DNA from 3 places in the Streptomyces sp. NBC_00273 genome. Region 3 is predicted to be linked to each of the others. Evidence: riboswitches for the same ligand, from Rfam matches in the RefSeq annotation. Region 3 holds a riboswitch; each other region holds the start of a gene.
What was found. A riboswitch is a leader RNA that binds a small molecule or an ion and turns the genes downstream of it on or off. The one in region 3 is predicted to bind guanidine.

Region 1 (6,519 bases), 4.4 Mb from region 3:
ACACCCCGGGTGTGGTGGCGCTGCTGGACGCGGGTATGGACCCGCGGATCCGCGACGCCCGCGGCCGCGGCCTGCTGCACGCGCTCCACCTGCTCGACCACGAGGTGCTGCTGCCCCGGCTGCTGGCGGCCGGGCTCGATCTGGAGGCACGGGACAAGAACGAACGCACCCCGCTGCTGTCCGCCGTGCACTGGGGCGGTTCGGCCGACCTGGTCAGGGCCCTGCTGGCGGCGGGCGCCCGGATCGACGTCGTCGACGAGCTGGAACTGTCGCTGTCCCAGGAGGTTCTCCGCTACAAGCGCACCGACCTCACCTTCCTGCGGGACCGCGTCAACGAGGAGTTCCCCGGCATCGGCGCCGACTGGTACGACGATCACTTGGCGTACCGCGAGGACGACGCGGACGAGGACGACGAGGACGACGACGCATGAGTGCGACCCAGCCCCAGCCCGCCCGCGCCCTGGCCGCCGCCGACGCCCTGGGCGCCCGGCTGGGCGCCACCCGCACCGAGCCCGCCACCAACCCCCAACTGGAAGCATTGGCGCTCGCCGTGACGGCCAATCAGCCGGTGCTCCTGTGGGGTGAGCCCGGCATCGGCAAGTCCGCCGGCATGGAGCAGCTCGCCACCGCGCTCGGCGTGCGGCTGGAGACCGTCATCGCCAGCGTCCACGAGCCCTCCGACTTCGCGGGGCTGCCCATCGTCGGCGAGGACCCGGCCACCACGGGCGTCCCCATGGCCCCGCCGGACTGGGCGGTACGACTCGCCCGCACCGGCCACGGGCTGCTGTTCTTCGACGAGCTGTCCTCCGCCCCGCCGGCCGTGCAGGCGGCCCTGCTGCGCGTGGTCCTGGAGCGCCGGGTCGGCAGCCTGGAACTGCCGGCGGCGGTACGGATCGTCGCCGCGGCCAATCCGCCCGCCAGCGCCGCGGACGGCTGGCACCTCAGCCCGCCGCTCGCGAACCGCTTCGTCCACCTCGACTGGACGCACAATCCGCGCACCGTGGCCCGCGGCATGGCCGGCACCTGGCCCGAGGTGGCGATCCCGGCCGTCGATCCCGCCAAGGCCTCCGGTTCGGTCGCCCGGGCCCGCGGCGCCGTCTCCGGCTTCCTCACCGCCCGTCCGGGCCTGGTCCACCACATGCCGGCCGAGGCCGCCGGACGGGGCCGCGGCTGGCCCTCCCCGCGTACCTGGGAGATGGCCCTGCGGCTGCTGGCCACGGGGTACGCGGCATCGACGGGCCGGGAAGCGCTGGCTGCCGCGCTCACCGGCGCCGTGGGCGAAGCCGCCGGGATCGAACTGCTCTCGTACCTCGAACACCTCGACCTGCCCGACCCGGACCGGGTGCTGGCCGACCCCGACGCCTTCGCCCTGCCCGAGCGCGGCGACCGGCAGCTGGCCTTCCTCATCGCCGTGGTCGCGGCCGTGCAGAGCGAGCTCACCCGTCCCCGGTGGGAGGCGGGCTGGGCGGTCCTCGCCAAGGCCGTGGACGCGGGCGTGCCCGACGTCGCGGCCCGCGCCGCCGCCGACCTCGCCGCGATGCGCGACCTCGACTGGCCGGTGCCCGCCGGCATCGACGCCTTCGCGCAACTGCTCCAGCTGTCCGGCTCGCTGCCGGGCGGCAACTGAGCCCGGTCCTGCGCCGTGCGCCCGGAGTTGGACCGCGCGAAGCTGCTGGCGGCCCGTTACAGGGCCGCCGAGACCCGTCCGTACCTCGCTTCCGCCCTGTACGCCCTGACCGTCGTCCCTTCGGCCGGGGTGCGCACCATGGGCGTCGACCGGCACTGGCGCTGCTACGTCTCGCCCGCCTTCGTCGAGGCGACCCCGGTGGCCCAGCTGGCCGGGGTGTGGATCCACGAGGTGGCGCACCTGCTGCGCGACCACCACGGCCGGGCGGAGCGGCTGCCCGCCGCCGACCAGCGCGACCACGTCCGGGTCAACATCGCCCAGGACTGCGAGATCAACGACGACCTGCTGGCCGACGGGCTGGCGCTGCCCGAGGGCCGGATGGAGCCCAGGCTCTACGGCCTGCCCACGGGCGGCCTGTTCGAGACGTACCTGCCGGCGATTCCCCCGACGCCCCACGGGCCGGACTGCGGCTCCGGTGCGCACGGCACCCCCGTGCCCTGGGAGCTGGGCGGGGACGGCGGCCCCGCCCGGGTCGGACCGGTGGAGGCCGAGGCCCTGCGCCGGCAGACCGCCGAGGCCGTACGGGCCCACCGGCGCACCCGGGGTCGGGTCCCCGAGGGCTGGGCCCGGTGGGCCGAGGAGGTCCTGGAGCCCTCCGTCGACTGGCGCCGGGCTCTGGCGGGAGCGGTCCGCGAGGCCGCCGCCTGGGCGGCCGGCGCGGTGGACTACACGTACCGCCGCCCCTCGCGCCGGACACCCGCGCTCGGCGGCCGGGTGGTGCTGCCCAGTCTGCGCAGGCCGCTGCCGCGGGTGGCCGTCGTCATCGACACCTCGGGATCGATGGGCCCGGACGAGCTCGCGGCCGCGCTCGCCGAAGTCACGGGCGTCCTGCGGGAGGTGGGCGTCGGCGGCAACCGGGTCGCCGTCCTCGCGTGCGACGCCGACGTGCACGCCGTGACCCGGGTGCGCAGTGCCGGCGAGGTGACCCTGGCCGGTGGCGGGGGGACGGACATGCGGGTCGGCATCGGCGCGGCCCTGGCCCTGCCCGACCGGCCGAACATCGTGGTCGTGCTGACCGACGGGTTCACGCCCTGGCCGGACGAGACGCCGTCCTGCCGGCTGATCGCCGCACTGGTCGGGAACGCACCGCCCCCGCCCCCGTCCTGGGTGGAAACCGTACGCGTCGACCTGGCCACGTGAGGGCGGCAGGTGCGGGCGATTCGCCAAGTGACCTGCTTCCGGCGGCCTTTGCCGACACGGCACCAACACGCCCCTCAATGACGCATCTTGTCACCCTCTGTGTTTAACGGCCCGCAATTCGGTAACAAGATGTAGTGACAGGCAGTCACCACTCGACGAAAGGCAGGACCATGAACCTCGTCAACGTGCTCATCCTCGTCGCGGTCCTCGCACTTGTCGGCCTTCTGATCGCAGCCCCCAGCGCCACCGTGCGGCGCAACCCGTTCCCGGGCCGGCGACAGCGGGCCGACCGCCGCCGCTCGGGCGCTCCCCGGTCGACCCAGGTACCCGGTCAGCGGGGCATCCAGCACCACGCGCCCTGACCCGGGCAGGGCAGCCGGCCGTCAGACGGCTTCGGTGGCGAAGAGCTCCAGGTGGGCGCAGTGCGGGCAGCGAAACGCCTCGATGCGCCGCCGGGGCTTTCCCAGCCGTTTGGCACCGCCGAACAGACCGCGTTCCAGCTCCCCGGCGATCCAGCGCGCGTACCCCCGGGCCCCCTCGCCGGCGTCCTCGACGAAACCCGGCTCCAGGCCGACGCCACCGCAGTACGTACATCTCATCGCGTCCACGGGCCGAGTGTAGGCAGCGGGGCCGGGGCGCCGGCGATCGGTCCGGCGCCGCGGCCCCGTGAGGAACTTCACCGCGAGGGACGTCCCCGACCGCGGCCCGCGTTGCTAGATTGTCCGGCGGCCGGTCCAAGGCCCCGGACGAGATGCGCCGTACCCGGTTACGCACGACGACGCGCGAGGTGCTGCACGAGCAGCGCCGTCCGCTGTCCGCACCCGGGCAGCGTCCTCGTCGAGCAAGATGGGCGTACGCCATGACCGTGCCACTCACCCGCAGCCTGTACCGGACGACCGCGCACGCCGCGGGGGGACGTACCGGATCCGTCCGCACGGACGACGGACGCCTGGACGTCCGCCTCGCCCCGCCGCGCAAGAAGGTGCCCGGCACCACCAACCCCGAGCAGCTGTTCGCGGCCGGTTTCGCCGCCTGCTTCACTTCCGCGCTCGCGGAGGTCGCCGCCGAGTTCGGGGCGGACGCCTCCACCGCACGCGTGGCCTGCGAGGTCCAGCTCGGCACCACGGACACGCCCGCCGGGTACGGCCTCGCGGTGACGCTCACCGTCGGCCTGCCCGGGTGGCGGGCCGTGGACCTCCAGCCCCTGCTGCACCGGGCGGACGCGGTCTGCCCGTACTCCCAGGCCGTGCGCGGCAACGTACCGCTGACGCTCCTGGCCCTGGACGAGCCCGCCGAGCCCGAGGCGGTCGAGTCCGTCGAGCCCGCCGCCGATGACCGCGCCTGAGTCCGGGCCGGGCGGGCACCTCCCGGACGGCCCCGGCGTTCCCGTGCCCGAGCACGGCGCCTGGCTGCGGCGCGGCATCAGCCGCGACGGCGGGCCCCTCGTCGAGGACCGCGAAGTGGTGTGGCTGCAGGCCGGGTCGTACTACGCCGACAGCCGGGGCTTCGCCGGCGAGACGTCCTTCGACGGCTCCCAGGTGCACTTCCACCACCTCACGGGCGAGCCCGGCGAAGACGCCGGCACCTTCCGGTGGGACGGTGCGAACCTCGTCGAACGGGGCACCAACCCGGACGGCAGCACCTTCCTGGAGATCTGGGCCCCACTGCCCGCTGCCGACGGCGCGTGCGGCTCCTGGTCGGGCCCGGACCACCACGTGGTGCGCGTCGGCCGCCACGTGGTGCACGTCGATTCCGGTGCCGGTACGTACTGGCGGCTGTAGCCGGGGCGGCGGGGAACCGTCAGTGCAGGAGACCCGCCGGGAGGTATTCCGCGTACTCCGAAGCCGGCCGACCGGTGGCCTGGCGGACCAGGTCCTCGATGGGGTCGACCGCCTCCTCCGACAGGGGCCTGCCGAGTCGGGCGGCGACGTCCTTGCGCAGGGTCGGGAGCATGGCGTAGAGGCGGTCGCCGGGGCAGGACGTGGCGTTGAAGTCGCGGTGGCCGTAGATCTCCGACGCGGGCAGGCCGTACTGGTCGCAGACGTGTGCGCACAGGTCGGCCAGGGCCGCGTACTGCGCCGCCGGCGGGTCCTGCGAGGTGTACGTGCCCTCGTTCTCGATGCCGATCGACACGGTGTTCTGGCCGACGCAGTGTGCCGCCCGCACCTGGCGGGTGCCGGTGCGCAGCTCGGCCAGGCTGTTGTGGCGCCCCTCCAGCACGAAGGCCCCGCGGCTGACGGTGAAGTGCTGACCCGTGTCGATCCAGCCCTGCGCGTCCATGTGGTACGTCTGGATGGCGCGGGCGAGGGCGAAGGCGCGCTGCTGCGAGTAGTCCGTCACGTTCGCAGTCGCCGTGTGGTGGACGATGATCCGCTCCGGGCCGTTAGCCAGGACGACGACGGGTTCGGACGCCGCCCGCGCACCCCAGGCGGCGCAGCCGATGATGTCCGGGCCGGCGGCGGAGTACGCCCGCCCCGCCGTGGCGAGCGGCAGTGCCGCGGCGGCGGTCAGGGCGAAGGCTCCCCTGAGGACCGACCGGCGGGTGTACGGGGCCGCGGCGCGCGCCGACGGCTGGTGCAGTGCGGAGGAGGTCATGCGGCGCCATTGAAGGGGACTCCCCCTCCACCGGCCGCGCAGACACACCGCGCAACCCCCGGACGTACCACCATCGGTGGCCCCACCGGGAGTCCTCGGCGTCCGACACGGCCTAGCCGAGGCCCTGGGGAGTCTCCTCCCCGTCGGTCCACCAGACGCCCAGTCTCTGGCGGACCAGGTACCAGCCGCCCTCGGGGCCCCGGCGGAAGTCCCAGTCGTACGGACCGCCCATGGAGTAGGGCGAAGAGCTCTGCCCGCTCCCCGTCACGGCGACGAACCACATGTACCCCACGCCCGTCGCCCGGTCCTCCTCCACCTGGAAGTCCATGTTCAGGATGTGGTGCTGCATGCTCGGGAAGTGCGCCTCCGCCTCCTCCACCTTCGCCCGGACCGCCTCCCTCCCGCGGATCTCTCCCCACGGCCCGAACTCCAGTACCGCGTCCTCGGCCCAGCACTCGATCCAGGTCCGCCAGTCCTTGCGGTCCAGCGCCCGCCAACCGCGGATCATGAGCCGCCGCAACGCTTCCTTGTCCTCCAGGACCCGCAGTCGGCGCAGCAGGTCCTCGTACGCCACTTCGGTCCCCGTGGTCACTGCGCGCTCGCAGCAGGGCGTACGACGATCTCGTTGACGTCGACCTCGGCCGGCTGGGCGACGGCATAGGCAACGGCTCCGGCGATGGCGGACGCCGGCAGCGCCACGGCGCGATAGGCCTTCATGGCCTCGCGCGCGGCAGGATCGGAGATCCCTTCGGCCAGCTCCGACTCGGTCACGCCCGGAGAGACCAGGGTGACCCGGACGGAGCCGTCCGACTCCTGGCGCAGCCCTTCGGACAGGGCGCGGACGGCGAACTTGGTGGCGCAGTAGACGGCCGCGGTGGGCGACACCTCGTACGCGCCGACGGAGGCGACGTTCACGAAGTGCCCGCCGCCCTGGGCGCGCATCACCGGCAGGGCGGCGGCGATCCCGTGCAGCACGCCCTTGACGTTCACGTCGATCGTCCGGTCCCACTCGTCGACCTTCAGCGCGGCCAGCGGCGAGAGCGGCATCACCCCGGCGTTGTTGACCATGACGTCCAATCGGCCGTAGTGCTCCCGGG
Region 2 (6,519 bases), 4.5 Mb from region 3:
GCCCACCTCGTCGGAACCCGAATCCTGCCAGTCGTCGACGGCGTTGGCCCAGTAGTTCCACTGGGCGAACAGCAGGAGGGCGTCCACGTTCCCGTCGGGGACGATGCGGCAGGAGAAGTCGGCGCTGTGGGTGGCGAGACCCCATGCGCGCTCGACCGGATCGGGGTAGACGCCGAAGGCGTCCAGCCACTCGACCGCCCGTGCCTCCACCTGCTTCGCCTCGGGGTGGACGAGGTCGCGTTCCAGGGGGCAGTAGAAGGACGGCAGGCGCGTGCCGAGGAGCGAGGGGCGGGGTGCGGGTGCGGGTGCCGGTACCGGTGCCGGTGCCGGTGACGCCGTCATCGGCGGCTCCGGAGCCGGAAGCGCAGCAGCCGCGTCTGCACCGCGTGGTCCCGCCAGAGCCGGAAGAACCTGCTGTGCGCGAGCGTCGACTGTTCGAGCCGTTCGCCGGTCCATGCGCCGGGCTCGGCGCCCGCGCCCGCGCGGAGCCGGTCGAGTTCGGCGGTGTTCCACGCCATGGACTGCACCCAGAACTCCGCCACCGAATCCGTCACGTCCTCCTCGTGCACGAGTTCAAAACCGGCCGCCTCGGCAGCGGCGAGGTACTCCCCTCTCAGTCCCAATCGCGTTCTGTAGTAGCCGTCGATGAACTCGCGCCAGGTGGAGCGGCCCACGAAGTGTTCCTGGATCCCGAACCATCCGCCGGGCTCCAGCGCCTTGGCGACGACCTGGAAGAGTCGGGTCCGGTCGGTGTAGCCGCTGCTCTCGTTGGCGTAGACGGCGTCGTACGCGCAGCTCTCGTCCAGGTCGTGCACGTCCGCCAGTACGGGCTTCACCCGCTCCCCGACCCCTGCGTGCCGTGCGAAGTGCCGGACGAACGGGATGTGTTCCGCCGCGACGGTGAGACTGGTGACCGATGCTCCGTGCTCCTGCGCCCAGTACAGCGACGTCCCGCCCAGGCCGCAGCCGATGTCCAGCAGGCGCCGGGGAGACGTCTCGTACGCGCCCCACGACCGAGCCGCGTGCTCGACGATCCGCTCCTGAGCGTCGAACAGGCGCTGCTTCAGCACGTGCTGGGGGACGGTGCTGTCCGGCGGACCGTCCGGGTAGAGCCCCACGTGGAAGTGGACACGGGGGCCCGGACCGTACTTGTGCAGGATCTCTTGCGTCTTGTGGTTGTAGTAGAGACGTATGGGATCGTCCGCACCCGGGTCCCGGTCGCTGACCGAGGACGATAAGAGGGGGGTGAAGCGCATCGGATGTCCGCCCTTTCGTGGGGTAGGGCTGCCTCCGGGACACGCTGTCACCGCACTCACCGCGTCCCGTCCGGCACACTGTTGAAGCACGGATCATCGTGGCACTTCGGGTCCCCCACGTCAGCCCACTGGAGTAACAGGGGGCAGCGTCCGTCCCGCCGTGAGCGGGCGGACCGGCAACGGTCGTCGTCCGATCGGTCCGGGGGCGAACCGACGTTCGGACGACCGTGCCCCACCTACCGGACCGACCGGTCGGACGGTGCGGCCGACGTAGGCGGCGAACCGGTCGAGCGCGGGGGCGTCCGCGGGAGCCGCCCTCTACGGCGTCCAGGTGGCCGACAGCGTCCTGACCGGTGGCGGTGGTGGTGGCGAGGTCGCAGCCGTGCAGGACGGCCTCCAGCTCGGCCTGCCAGGGCGGGAACACCCCATTGCGGACAGAATCTGTCCGCAAGCGGAGATCGCGACCCCGGCCGCCAGAGCGCTATGACCCGATTACGTAGATATCCTGTGAAGTGTGATCGAGTCTGGACGGCCGCGGCTACGCAGGCGCCCCGGCCCGGGACGACTTGTGCGGCTGTCGCCGGTCATCCTGACCGTCGTCATCGCCAGCCTGGCGTACAACACTCCGCCGGAAATGGCCTTCAGCCGTCTCCTGCCCGCGGCGCCGGCCCTTGCCGCCGCCATGTGGCCGGTGCTGCCCACCGTCCTGCTCGGGACGGTCTGTCTCATCCTGATGATCGGCCTCAGCTTCGTCTTCCCGGATCTGGGGACGTGGTGGACGGCCGCGGGGATCATCGCGGTCACCGTGGCCGCCGCGTACGGGAGCCATGTCCGGCTCCAACGGGAGCGCACCCTCTTCCAGGTACGGCTCGTCGCCGACGCGGCGCAGCAGGTGGTGCTCAGCCCCCTGCCGCGCCGCTTCGGCGGCATCGAGATCGAGTCGCTGTACCTCGCGGCCGCGGCCGAGGCCCGCATCGGCGGGGACTTCTACGAGGTGGTCGACACGCCGTTCGGGGTCAGGCTGCTCATCGGCGACGTCCGGGGCAAGGGCCTGCCGGCGGTGGGGGCAGCCGCGGCGATCGTGAACGCCTTCCGGGAGGCTGCGTACGGCGAGATCGACATGGTCGACGTCGCACGCCGCATGGACGCCAGCAGCACCCGTTACAACGGCGCGTTCCCCCCCGAGGGGCCCCTGGAGCGCTTCGCCACCGCCCTCCTCGTCCAGATCCCCCACGGGGGTAGACGCATCGACATCCTCAACTGCGGACACCCTCCGCCCCTGCTCCTCAACCAGGGGAAGGTCCTCACGCTCGAGTCCACCACCCCCTCTCCCCTGCTCAGCCTCGCGGAGCTGATCGGCGACCACTACAGCGTCGACACGTTCGACTTCGCCCCCGACGACCTCCTGCTCCTCTATACCGACGGGATCGCCGAGGCCCGCGCCCGCGACGGCGAGTTCTTCCCGTTGGCGGCCTGGATGCGTCGGCAGCCCCCCACACCGCCCGACGAACTGCTCACGGCCCTTCACCGCGACCTCCTCCGCCACAGCAAGGGACGCCTCGACGACGACATCGCCGCCCTCGCCGTACGTCTGTGCGAGCCGTGAGCCCGTCGCGTACCGCCGGGGCGCCCCGGTTCAGCACCGAACCCGCCGTCGCCGGGAGCCGGCACCCGACCCTCGCCGCCCCGCCCGTTCTTGCCGACCGTGCTCCGTCGGCCACTCTTCGTGTGCGCCGCGGCAACGTGCGGCGCGGTCTGATCCGCGAATGCGCTGGTGGGGAACCAGCTGGCTACTCGGCGTGGCTCAGTCGTCCGGGCAGATGACGAAGAGGGGGAAGGCGAGTCGGCGGGGCTGGTCGCCCATCTCGTCGAGTGCGGCGCGGATCTCGTGCAGGTGGCCGGTCGTCATCTGCAGTGGGGGTTCGTGGGGCTGGTAGGTGGTGCGGACCGGGTACTCCACGCCCGGTTCGGTGGTCATCTCGATGTGGCAACCCATGACGTGGGTGACCGGTCTGCGTTCGCAGAACTCGATCAGGCGGTCGATGGTCCGGGAGAAGGCGTACCGGTCCTGGACGTAGAGGCGGCCCGGATAGACCGTGTCGCCGGTGAGCAGGAACCCGGTCCACGCGTCGTAGAACGTGACGGCTGCCTCGTGGTGCCCGGGGGTGGCCAGGCACTCGAGCGTGCGGCCTCCCAGATCGACCCTCGCCACGGCCGCGGGGTTCTCGTCGAATCCGAAGTACTTCCAGGCCGTGGCGAGTTCCGCTGCGACCACCGTGGTGTCGGGGCGGTCGGCGAACTGACCGTCGCCCGCGATGTGGTCGCCGTGGGCGTGTGTGTGCAGCACCAGCAGGTGGTACTCCGGGCGGGGGTGGCGGGCGAGCCAGTCGTCGACGAGCTGGTCCACCACCACGCGCAGGGGGAAGAACGCACGTGACGCAGTGGCCCCGGTATCGATCAGCACCGCCCGGTCGTTGCCGAACAGCAGGAACAGGAACGGCGCTTCGTAGTGGATCGCCATGTTCTGCCGCAGGATGACCGTGTGCTCGTCGTACGCGTGGACCTGGATGTCCGGGTCAGTGTTGTGCTTGGACGATGGTGAGCCGTGGATCCAGCGGACGTCCAACTCGCGGGGCCCGGAAGCCGGGCCGTCGAAATCGATAGGGGATGTGTCTGCAGCCATGACGCCTCCTGAGTGCGTCGTCTTAGCAGGCCGGGTACGGCGCACATCTCGTCCGGGGCGGGCACCTGTGAGCCTCCGCCGCGACGCTACCACGACGTTGATCCACGGCCCTGCTGCCCGGCGCCCGGTCCGGTGCCCTGCGGCGAACCGACGTGTCGAGAGCATCCCGTCGGTGTCAGTGGCTGGGCATGCCGAAGACTTGGCCGGCCGTCTCGAACCAGTGCTCCGTCGGCTTCGGCACCTCGCTGAGGTGGCCGAAGTATTCCGTTTCCGCCGTTCCCGTGAGCACCGCCAGGAGGAAGGCCGAGCACCCCATGTCGTGGTCCTCCCACAGGGGGCCGCGCCCCTCGTTGTAGAGCACGGTCCACTCATCGGGCTGCTGGCCGGGCCTCACCAGCCAGTACAGGAAGGCCCCCGTGCCTTCCTCGAACGCCCACGGCAGGACCAGGGCCCCCGCTTCCAGCAGGCCGGCGGGCTTCGCCTCGATCTCCCATAGGTTGGCCAAGATCTCGTCCCGTTCCGTCTTCTGCGCGTGCAGGTCGCAGTCGTTGTGGGCGGAGTGGGGGACGAGCAGCCAGACCGTGTCGTCGAAGAGGCCGTCGCCGTACGTCTCGACGAGCCGCTTGTAGTCGGTGGGCAGAGCCACACCCAGGGCGCGCTCGGCCTGCGCCCAGTCCACCGCGGGCGGCGGATCGGCGGGCGGCGGGCAGAGGCGGACGAGGGCATCGAGGGCGATCATGGAACCGACGCTACTGGAACCCCTAGCCGATGCCCGTGGGCGGGTCGCCAGGACGGGCAACGCCTTCGGCCGGGCGCCTTCTTGCCGGGGGCGGGCGGACCGGGATCATCCGGCAGGATCCGGAGGAGGCGGCTCAGCGGAGCCCGTCGCATACGACGTCACCGCTGTCCTCAACCTGCCGGAGGGACGGCGGAACCCGAGCTGGAGGAACAACGGCCGTGCACCCTGCCATCGCCCACCTCACCCGCGCGATCCCACCGACGGATGCCCCTCGGGCCCACGACTGGGCGCGCGTCGAAGAGGAGCTCGGAACGATCCTACCGAGCGACTACAAGCAGCTCGTCGACCTCTACGGCGGTGGCCTCTTCGACGACGCCATCTGGGTACTGGAGCCGGACTGCCCCAACAAGTACTACGACCTGGCGTCGGAGAACCACATCCGCGCCGCAGCCCAGCAGGGGCTCTGGACGGGCGGGGAGCCCAAGCCCTCCGAACTCGACGGGACGGGATCCCGCGCCATCGCCTGGGCCGTGACCGAGAACGGTGACTGTCTTCACTGGCTGGCCCGCCCCGACCAGGAACCCGACCGGTGGACCGTGGCGGTCAAGGAGGGACGCGGCCGGGAATGGGAATTCCACGCCCGGTCGTGTGCCGAGTTCTTGCGGTCCGTGCTCCTCACCGGCGACGCGGAGTCCGACGTGTTCTACGACTTCCCGACGGAAGGACCGCACGGGTTCGCTTCCAGCTCCAGTTTCGTCTGAGTTGATGCGTCCCACGTACGGCGGGCTCGGTCCACGGGGTGAGGCTCGCACGCCGCACCGGTCCGGGCCACTGGGATGCGTCCCGCCGGAAGCCCGCTTCGTTGGCTTCGGGGCGCGGCCTGGCTGCAACTGAGGCGCTGAAGCTCCTATTGGCTGTCAAGCAGTGGTGAGCCAGTCGCGGTAGGCGTTGGCGAGGTTGTCGTCGCGGCGGGTGCCGCGTTCGATGCATGAGATGACCGATGGCCAGACGCCGAAGTGGTGGGCGACGGCGGTGAGGGTGATGTTCTTGGCCTGGCGTGTGGGCCGCAGGTCCGCGACCTCGGGGACGGCGACCGTCGTGGTGAGGTAGCGGAACACTTCCCGGGCGATGGCCCGTTTGAGGAGGCGGATGATCTCCTTCTTGGTCCGGCCGGCCGCGGTCTGGCGGGCCACGTAGTCGCGGGTGCGCTGGTCGCTGGCCATGCGGACGAGGGCTATCCGGTAGAGGGCCGCGTTGGCGGCGCGATCGCCGCCTCGGGAGAGGCGGTGACGGTTGGTCTTCCCGCTGGAGGCAGGAACGGGGGCGACCCCGCACAGGGCCGCGAAGGAAGCTTCGGTGCGGAGACGGTCGGAGTTGCCGCCTGCGGTGATCAGGAGCTGGGCCGCGGTGTCGGGGCCGACGCCGTAGGCGCCCCGCAGGCCCGGATTGTGTTCGGTGACCACACTGTCGAGTGTTGCTGTGAGCTCGTCGTGTTCAGCGGTCAGGGCCTGGACGCGTCGGGCGAGGCTCTTCAAAGCGCTCAGCACGGCGGTGTGGACGGCGTCTGTCGTTGCCGTGAGCCGCAGTCGTGCCAGGGCATCCATGAGCGGCTTTCCCCGCAGGGCCCGATAGCGGGCGCGGATGGTTTCGGGGGCGCTGACGAGGATGTGCCCGATCTGGTTCATGGCGGCGGTGCGGGCTTTGACCGTGGACCGGGCGGCGTTGTGGAGGGCGCGTATGCCAGTGACGGTCTCGTCCTTGGGCGCGCTGGAGGCGCGTCCGGAGAGTGCGGCGCGGGCGGCGGCGTAGGCGTCGATGGGGTCGGACTTGCCGCTGCGGCG
Region 3 (6,519 bases):
TGGCCCTCCCGGACGGCACGGAACGCGTCGTCGAGGGCCGCCTCCTCGGCACCCTCCGCCACACCCCGTCCGGCACCGGCGGCTTCGGCTACGACCCGATCCTCCAGCCGCAGGGCGACACCCGCACGTGCGCGGAACTGACCCCGGCGGAGAAGAACGCCATCTCCCACCGCGGCCAGGCCTTCCGCGCCCTGGTCCCCTTCGTCCGCGCCCTCCTGGGCTGACGCAACGAGGCCTGGCTTCCCGGGACTCGGGAGGCCAGGCCTCGTTGCACTGGGTACGCCCGGTCGGATTCGAACCGACATACATGGCCACCTAAAGGCCACCGCTCAGCCGTTGGCGTACGGGCGCGCGCCAGACACACTGTACTGCGCGTCAGGCCATGTACGGGAGCGGATTCAGTGGCCGCGCACACCTCCCCGGCACCAGGTGTTGGTGATCGCGTGGCAGTTGGGGCACAGCAGGCGCAGATTCTCCTGGCGGTCGTCGCTCCAGTCGCCGTTCACGTGGTCGATCTCCAACGTCATGGATCGCCCGCCCCACTCGGGCGGCGTTCCGCACGTGTCGCAGAGCTCCGGAACCCCCACCTCGCGAAGCGCCCGCCGCAGCAGGTGTGTGCGTGTCCGCCGCTTGCCGTCATGCTTGATCAGGATGTCCGACGCGGGCTTCATCGGCACGGTCCCCGGTTTGCCACGCTGATGTGCTTGCCCGAGGAAGTGGGATGTGGATAGGCCCTCCTCGGCTATCCGCTGCTTCAACGCCTTGCGATGGGTCCCGGACCGGGCGTGGCCCAGGCGCCGGAGGACCTCCGCCAGCGAGTGCGACGCCGAGACCGCCTCACGTAGCGCCTCTCCGTCCGGCGTGTCGCGGCGCCCGTGGTACCGGCGTTCGCGCGTGCGGCGTTCTTCTCCGCTGCTCATCGGCGGCGCCCCTTCGCGCGACCGCGGTAGGTATCTGTGGTCGAGTGGCAGTTGGGGCAGAGCAGCCGCAGGTTCTCGGGCAGGTTGTTCCGCCAGTCGCCGTCCACGTGGTCCACTTCCAGCGGTAGCGGATGGCCCCGCCAGGTCGGCGGCGTGCCGCACATCCGGCACGCCTCAGGCACTCCCAGCGCGGCCAGTGCCCGTTTCAGGTGCTCGCTCTGCATGCGCCGGGCGTCCGGTCCGTGCTGCTTGACCAGAAGGCTCTCCGGGCTGCGCCGGGTCTTGGGACGTCCGGCAGGAGAGGGCAGCTGGAAATGGGAGGTGTCTATGTCGAACGCCTTGACCCTCCTGCTGATGTGCGTGTGGTGGCCACCCACGACCTCCAGGCCGAGATGCCGCAGAACCTGGCACATGTTCGTCGAGTCCGCGACCGCCGCCGCCAGGATTTCCTTCGTCCACTTGACGGCGGCCGGCCGCTCGAAGTGTGACGTGTCCACGCCCAGCTTCCGCATGCGGTCGTGCAGATAGCGCCGCGAGCCGCCCTTCGGGTCGACCCCCAGCTTCTCCAGTGCCTCGGACAGCGTGCGCGACGTGCGCGCCGCCTCCGCCAGGCGTTCCTTCGTGTACGGGCTGATCGGCATCCCGGCCCCCTCCGTTCCGGCCGCGCGTTCGTGGCCTCGTACGGATTAACGGACCGGAATGCGGGGGGTTACGTCCGATAAACGGAACGGCCCGCACCGGGTGGTGCGGGCCCGTTCGGAAGTCGGGGCGGGGGTCAGAGGCCCAGGTCTTTGATGATCTTGGCTACGTGGCCCGTGGCCTTGACGTTGTAGAAGGCGTGCTCGACCTTGCCCTCCTCGTCGACGACCACCGTGGAGCGGATGACCCCGGTGACCGTCTTGCCGTACAGCTTCTTCTCGCCGTACGCGCCGTACGCCGTCAGCGTCTCCTTCTCCGGGTCGCTGACCAGGGTGACCTTCAGGTCCTCCTTCTCGCGGAACTTCGCCAGCTTCTCCGGCTTGTCCGGGGACACGCCGATGACGTCGTAGCCGTGTCCCGTCAGGAAGGCCAGGTTGTCCGTGAAGTCGCAGGCCTGCTTCGTGCAGCCCGGGGTCAGCGCGGACGGGTAGAAGTAGACGATCACCTTGCGGCCCTTGTGGTCGGCGAGCGAGACCTCGTTGCCGTCCGCATCGGGCAGGGTGAAGGCGGGGGCGGTGTCGCCCGGCTGGAGTCGCTCGCTCATCGTGACACTCTCCTCGGGAGGGGATCGGTATGCCATGAGACTAAGCTGACAGACTGTTCATGGCGGACTACGCCCCACACGACCACGACGACGGAGGCAGCGCGGTGCCGGAAGCCAGGACCCCCGCACAGATCGAGGCGGATATCGTCCGCCGCCGTGAGCAGCTCGCCGAGACGCTCGACGAGATCGGCGTGCGCATGCACCCGAAGACGATCATCGGGGACGCGAAGGCACGGGTCGCCTCGTCCGTCGACCAGACCGCCGGGCGGGCCTTCGCCGCGGTGAACCGGCTCGTGACGGATCTGCGGGACGGTCTGCGCCACGACGACGGGGCTCCGCGCGTCGACCGGATCGTGCCCGTCGCGCTGGTCGCGGTGAGCCTGGTCGGTCTGTTCGTGGTGTCGGCGCGCCGCAAGCGCGGATGACCCTGAGCGGTACGGGACGGGCGCGGGCAGGTAGGTTCGGGGCGTGAGCGAGAACACCACCCACGACAAGCTGCCCATTCGCATGCTGCACGACCGCGTGCTCGTGAAGTCCGATCTGCCGGAGGGCGAGCGGCGCTCGGGCGGCGGCATCCTGATTCCTGCGACGGCCGCGGTGGGCAAGCGGCTGGCCTGGGCCGAGGTGGTCGCGGTCGGGCAGAACGTCCGGACGGTCGAGCCCGGTGACCGGGTGCTGTACGACCCCGAGGACCGTGCCGAGGTCGAGGTGCGCGGTGCGACGTACGTGCTGATGCGCGAGCGGGACCTGCACGCCGTGGCCGCGGAGCGGCTGGAGGGGTCGGACGACTCCACGGGGCTGTACCTCTGAGGCGCTGAACGAGGGCTGGTGGCCCAGGTCACCGGCCCTTTTCGCGGCCTTTTGCTACGGTGGGGGAGAACCCCGACGAGACGCGCCGTACCGGGTACGACAAGACGACGCACCCCGTACCGTTCGTCGTCTCGGAGGTGCCGTCATGGCATGGGTTCTGCTTCTCGTCGCCGGTCTGCTCGAAGTCGGCTGGTCGATCGGCATGAAGTTCACCGAAGGTTTCACCCGGCTGTGGCCGAGTGTGTTCACGGGTGCCGGGATCGTCGCGAGCATGGTGCTGCTGTCGTACGCCGCGAAGACCCTGCCCATCGGTACGGCGTACGGGGTGTGGGTGGGCATCGGCGCCGCCGGCGCGGCCGTGCTCGGCATGGCGGTGCTGGGTGAGCCCGTGACCGCCGCCCGGATCTTCTTCATCTGTCTGCTGCTGGTCGCCGTGGTGGGGCTGAAGGCGACCTCCGGTCACTGACCGCCCCCCCTCCGCTGGACCTCCCTCCTATTCCAGGAACGCCGACGGCGGGCGCAGGCCTTCTGCGGGGCCTCCGTCGCTGCCCTGCGCACTGCCCTGGGTGCTGCCTTGCGTGCCCTGGGTGGTGCCGCCCTGGTCGCCGCCGCCCTGGGTGGTGCCGCCGTTGTCTTGGCCGCCGTTGTCCTGGCCTCCGTTCGCCGGGCCGCCGTTGTCCTGGCCGCCCTGGTTCTGGCCCCCGTTGTTCTGGCCGCCCTGGTTGCGGCCGCCCGTCGGGTTCGACGGCGAGGGTCGGGTGGGGCGCTCGGGGGCGCTGGGCGAGGGTTCGCCGGGGGTCTCCTGCGGCGGGTTGGATTCCGGGCTGGGTGGCGGCGGGGGCGGGGCGGCGCCGGGCTGGAGTTCCAGGTCGAAGTCGACGGGGTCGGTGCCTTCCAGGGCGGTCTTGGTGTACGCGGCCCAGATCCGGGCGGGGTAGCCGCCGCCGCCGATGCGGGCCTCGCCGAGGGCGCCGTAGAGGGATTCCAGGGTTCCGGTGTCCGGGTCCTGGCCCATCATGGAGATCACGGTGACCAGGTCCGGGGTGTAGGCCGCGAACCAGGCCGAGCGGTCGAGTTCGCCGGTGCCGGTCTTGCCCGCGGCCGGGTGGCCGGCGGCGAGGGCGGCCGTGCCGGTGCCGTTGTCCACGACGCTGACCAGCATGGACGTGGTGGTGTCGGCGGCTTCGCGGCTGATGGCCTGGGTGGGGGCGCGCTGGGGGAGGCCGATGGTGGCGCCGCCTTTGGTGATCCTTTCCAGGAAGGTGTAGGGGGTGCGTCGGCCGTGGTCGGCGAGGGTGGCGTAGGCCTGGGTCATGTCCAGGACGCTGGCCTGCAGGGTGCCGAGGGCCATGGCCGGGCCGGGTACGAAGTTGGGGGTGTTCTCGGGGATCCCGAGGTCGATGGCGGTCTTCTTGACCTTGGCGGTGCCGACGTCGACCGCCATCTGTGCGTACACGGCGTTGACGGAGAGGTCGGTGGCGGTGTTGACGCTGATGTTCCCGTAGGAGACCTGGCCCTCGTTCTCGGGGGCGAAGCGGATGCGGCCGCCGACGACCGGGCGTTTGTTGTCGCCGTTGTAGATCGTGTTCGGGGTGATCCGGCGGCCGTCCTGGGTGCGGGAGTCGTTCTCGACGGCGGCGGCGAAGACGAAGGGCTTGAAGGTGGAGGCGACCTGGTAGTCGTGGCGGGTCGCGTTGTTCACGTACTGCTTGGTGTAGTCGATGCCGCCGTACATGGCGAGGACCTTGCCGGTGGCCGGGTCGATGGAGACCCCGCCGGCCCGGACCAGCCGGTCGGCCTTGCGCTTGTCGGGTTCGAGCTTGCTGACCATCTGGTCGTTGACGGCGCCGACGAGGGCGCTCTGGCGGCGTTTGTCGAGGGTGGTGGTGATGCGGTAGCCGCCTTCGGCGAGGGTCTTGTCGTCGAGGATCTCGTTGTCGACGATGTAGTCCTTGATCGCTTCGACGAGGTAGCCGCGCTGGCCGGAGAGCCCGGCGGCCGCGCGGACCTTGCCCGGTTCGGGGAACTGCGTCGCCGCGCGTTCGGCGGGGGTCAGCCATCCCTTCTTGACCATGCCGTCGAGTACGTAGTTCCAGCGGGCGAGGGCGCGGGGGCGGCTCTGGGGGTGGGAGACGACGTCGAAGGCGCTGGGGGAGTTGAGGAGGGTGGCGAGGTAGGCGCCCTCGGCGGTGGTGAGTTTGCCCACGTCCTTGCCGTAGTAGGCCTGGGCGGCGGCCTGGATGCCGTAGGCGTTGCGGCCGAAGTAGCTGGTGTTCAGGTAGCCCTCGAGGATGTAGTTCTTCGACTTCTCGCGACCGAGTTTGATCGCAATGAAGAACTCTTTGACCTTTCGTTTGATCGTCTGTTCCTGGCCCAAGTAGTAGTTCTTGACGTACTGCTGGGTGATGGTCGAACCGGACTGGGTGCCCTTGCCGGTCGCGGTGTTCCAGGCGGCGCGGAGCATCGCCTTGGGGTCGACCGCCCGTTCGGAGTAGAAGTCCCGGTCCTCGGCGGCCAGTACGGCCTCCTGCACGGTCCGGGGGATCTGCGACAGCGGCACGTTGACGCGGTTGACCTCGCCGTCGCGGGCGATCTGGGAGCCGTCGGAGTAGAGGTAGACGTTGGACTGCGCCGTGGCGGCGGCGTTGGCCGGCGGGATGTCGACCAGCAGGTAGCCGGCCACGAGGGCGCCGCCGATCAACAGGGCGATGAACAGGATGCCGCCGAGGACCATGCGCCAGGTGGGCAGGAAGCGGCGCCAGCCGGTTCTCCTGCGCCGGGCCTTCTTCCCCGGTCCGCCGCCCTGGTGCGGAGGCTGCTGTGCCTGCCGTGCCTGCTGCGCCTGCTGCGGGGTCGGCGGTTCTGCCCGCGGCTGCGGTACCTCGGGCGGGGTGTCGGGGTCACGAGGGGTCCAGCCCGGGGGTGGTGACTGGTCGCTCATCTCCAGGACTCCTCGACGCCGTTCAAAACATCCACTTCTGTACCTCATGCTGTCTACCCGATGGCCACTGATTCCGCCCCGGACGGGCATAAATCGGTCGCGTGGCTCGCCCCTCCGTACTAAGCTCGCGCGCTTTGGCCGACGTAGGAACGACGTGGGAAACGGAGGGATACGGTGCGCCGGAGAGTGCAGAACGGAGCGCTTCGGGCGGCGGGTCTCTACCCGGCGGTCGCGGCGGGCGGATTCAGGCGCTACGCCACCTACGGGACGGCGACCGCAGCCGGGGTGTTCACCAACACCGTGTTCGGGTTCATCGTCGCGTACACGTACATCGCGCTGTGGGACGAGCGGCCCGGACTCGGCGGCTACGACCAGGCGCAGGCGCTGACCTTCGTCTGGGTGAGCCAATCGCTGCTCGCCGCAGCCGCCCTGATCGGCGGCGGCTTCCAGGAGGAGCTCCAGGAGCGGATCCGGACGGGCGACGTCGCGGTCGACCTCTACCGGCCCGCCGACCTCCAGCTGTGGTGGCTCGCGGCCGATCTGGGCCGGGCGGGCTTCCAGTTGCTGGGCCGCGGGGTGCTGCCGCTGGTGGCGGGGGCGCTCGC

Region 1: linked by a shared signal. The riboswitch ahead of OG386_RS07300 (Ohr family peroxiredoxin) and the one ahead of OG386_RS27160 (DMT family transporter) in region 3 are both predicted to bind guanidine.
Region 2: linked by a shared signal. The riboswitch ahead of OG386_RS06835 (MBL fold metallo-hydrolase) and the one ahead of OG386_RS27160 (DMT family transporter) in region 3 are both predicted to bind guanidine.

Annotation. Positions count from the first base shown of each region.
Region 1 is NZ_CP108067.1:1,698,308-1,704,826, forward strand. It holds gene OG386_RS07275 (ankyrin repeat domain-containing protein) at 1-431, shown strand, start outside; gene OG386_RS07280 (AAA family ATPase) at 428-1,627, shown strand; gene OG386_RS07285 (vWA domain-containing protein) at 1,643-2,827, shown strand; gene OG386_RS07290 (hypothetical protein) at 2,998-3,189, shown strand; gene OG386_RS07295 (hypothetical protein) at 3,211-3,426, opposite strand; guanidine-III (ykkC-III) riboswitch at 3,550-3,612, shown strand; gene OG386_RS07300 (Ohr family peroxiredoxin) at 3,687-4,172, shown strand; gene OG386_RS07305 (hypothetical protein) at 4,159-4,608, shown strand; gene OG386_RS07310 (peptidoglycan recognition protein family protein) at 4,628-5,422, opposite strand; gene OG386_RS07315 (nuclear transport factor 2 family protein) at 5,535-6,014, opposite strand; gene OG386_RS07320 (SDR family oxidoreductase) at 6,011-6,519, opposite strand, start outside.
Region 2 is NZ_CP108067.1:1,597,730-1,604,248, forward strand. It holds gene OG386_RS06820 (terpene synthase family protein) at 1-342, opposite strand, end outside; gene OG386_RS06825 (SAM-dependent methyltransferase) at 339-1,256, opposite strand; gene OG386_RS06830 (PP2C family protein-serine/threonine phosphatase) at 1,825-2,862, shown strand; gene OG386_RS06835 (MBL fold metallo-hydrolase) at 3,061-3,939, opposite strand; guanidine-III (ykkC-III) riboswitch at 3,951-4,018, opposite strand; gene OG386_RS06840 (SMI1/KNR4 family protein) at 4,115-4,678, opposite strand; gene OG386_RS06845 (SMI1/KNR4 family protein) at 4,897-5,439, shown strand; gene OG386_RS06850 (IS110 family transposase) at 5,596-6,519, opposite strand, start outside.
Region 3 is NZ_CP108067.1:6,141,783-6,148,301, forward strand. It holds gene rdgB (RdgB/HAM1 family non-canonical purine NTP pyrophosphatase) at 1-224, shown strand, start outside; tRNA gene OG386_RS27130 (tRNA-Leu) at 279-351, opposite strand; gene OG386_RS27135 (HNH endonuclease) at 399-920, opposite strand; gene OG386_RS27140 (HNH endonuclease signature motif containing protein) at 917-1,561, opposite strand; gene bcp (thioredoxin-dependent thiol peroxidase) at 1,696-2,163, opposite strand; gene OG386_RS27150 (DUF3618 domain-containing protein) at 2,268-2,588, shown strand; gene OG386_RS27155 (GroES family chaperonin) at 2,632-2,973, shown strand; guanidine-III (ykkC-III) riboswitch at 3,017-3,087, shown strand; gene OG386_RS27160 (DMT family transporter) at 3,119-3,439, shown strand; gene OG386_RS27165 (transglycosylase domain-containing protein) at 3,467-5,914, opposite strand; gene OG386_RS27170 (ABC transporter permease) at 6,101-6,519, shown strand, end outside.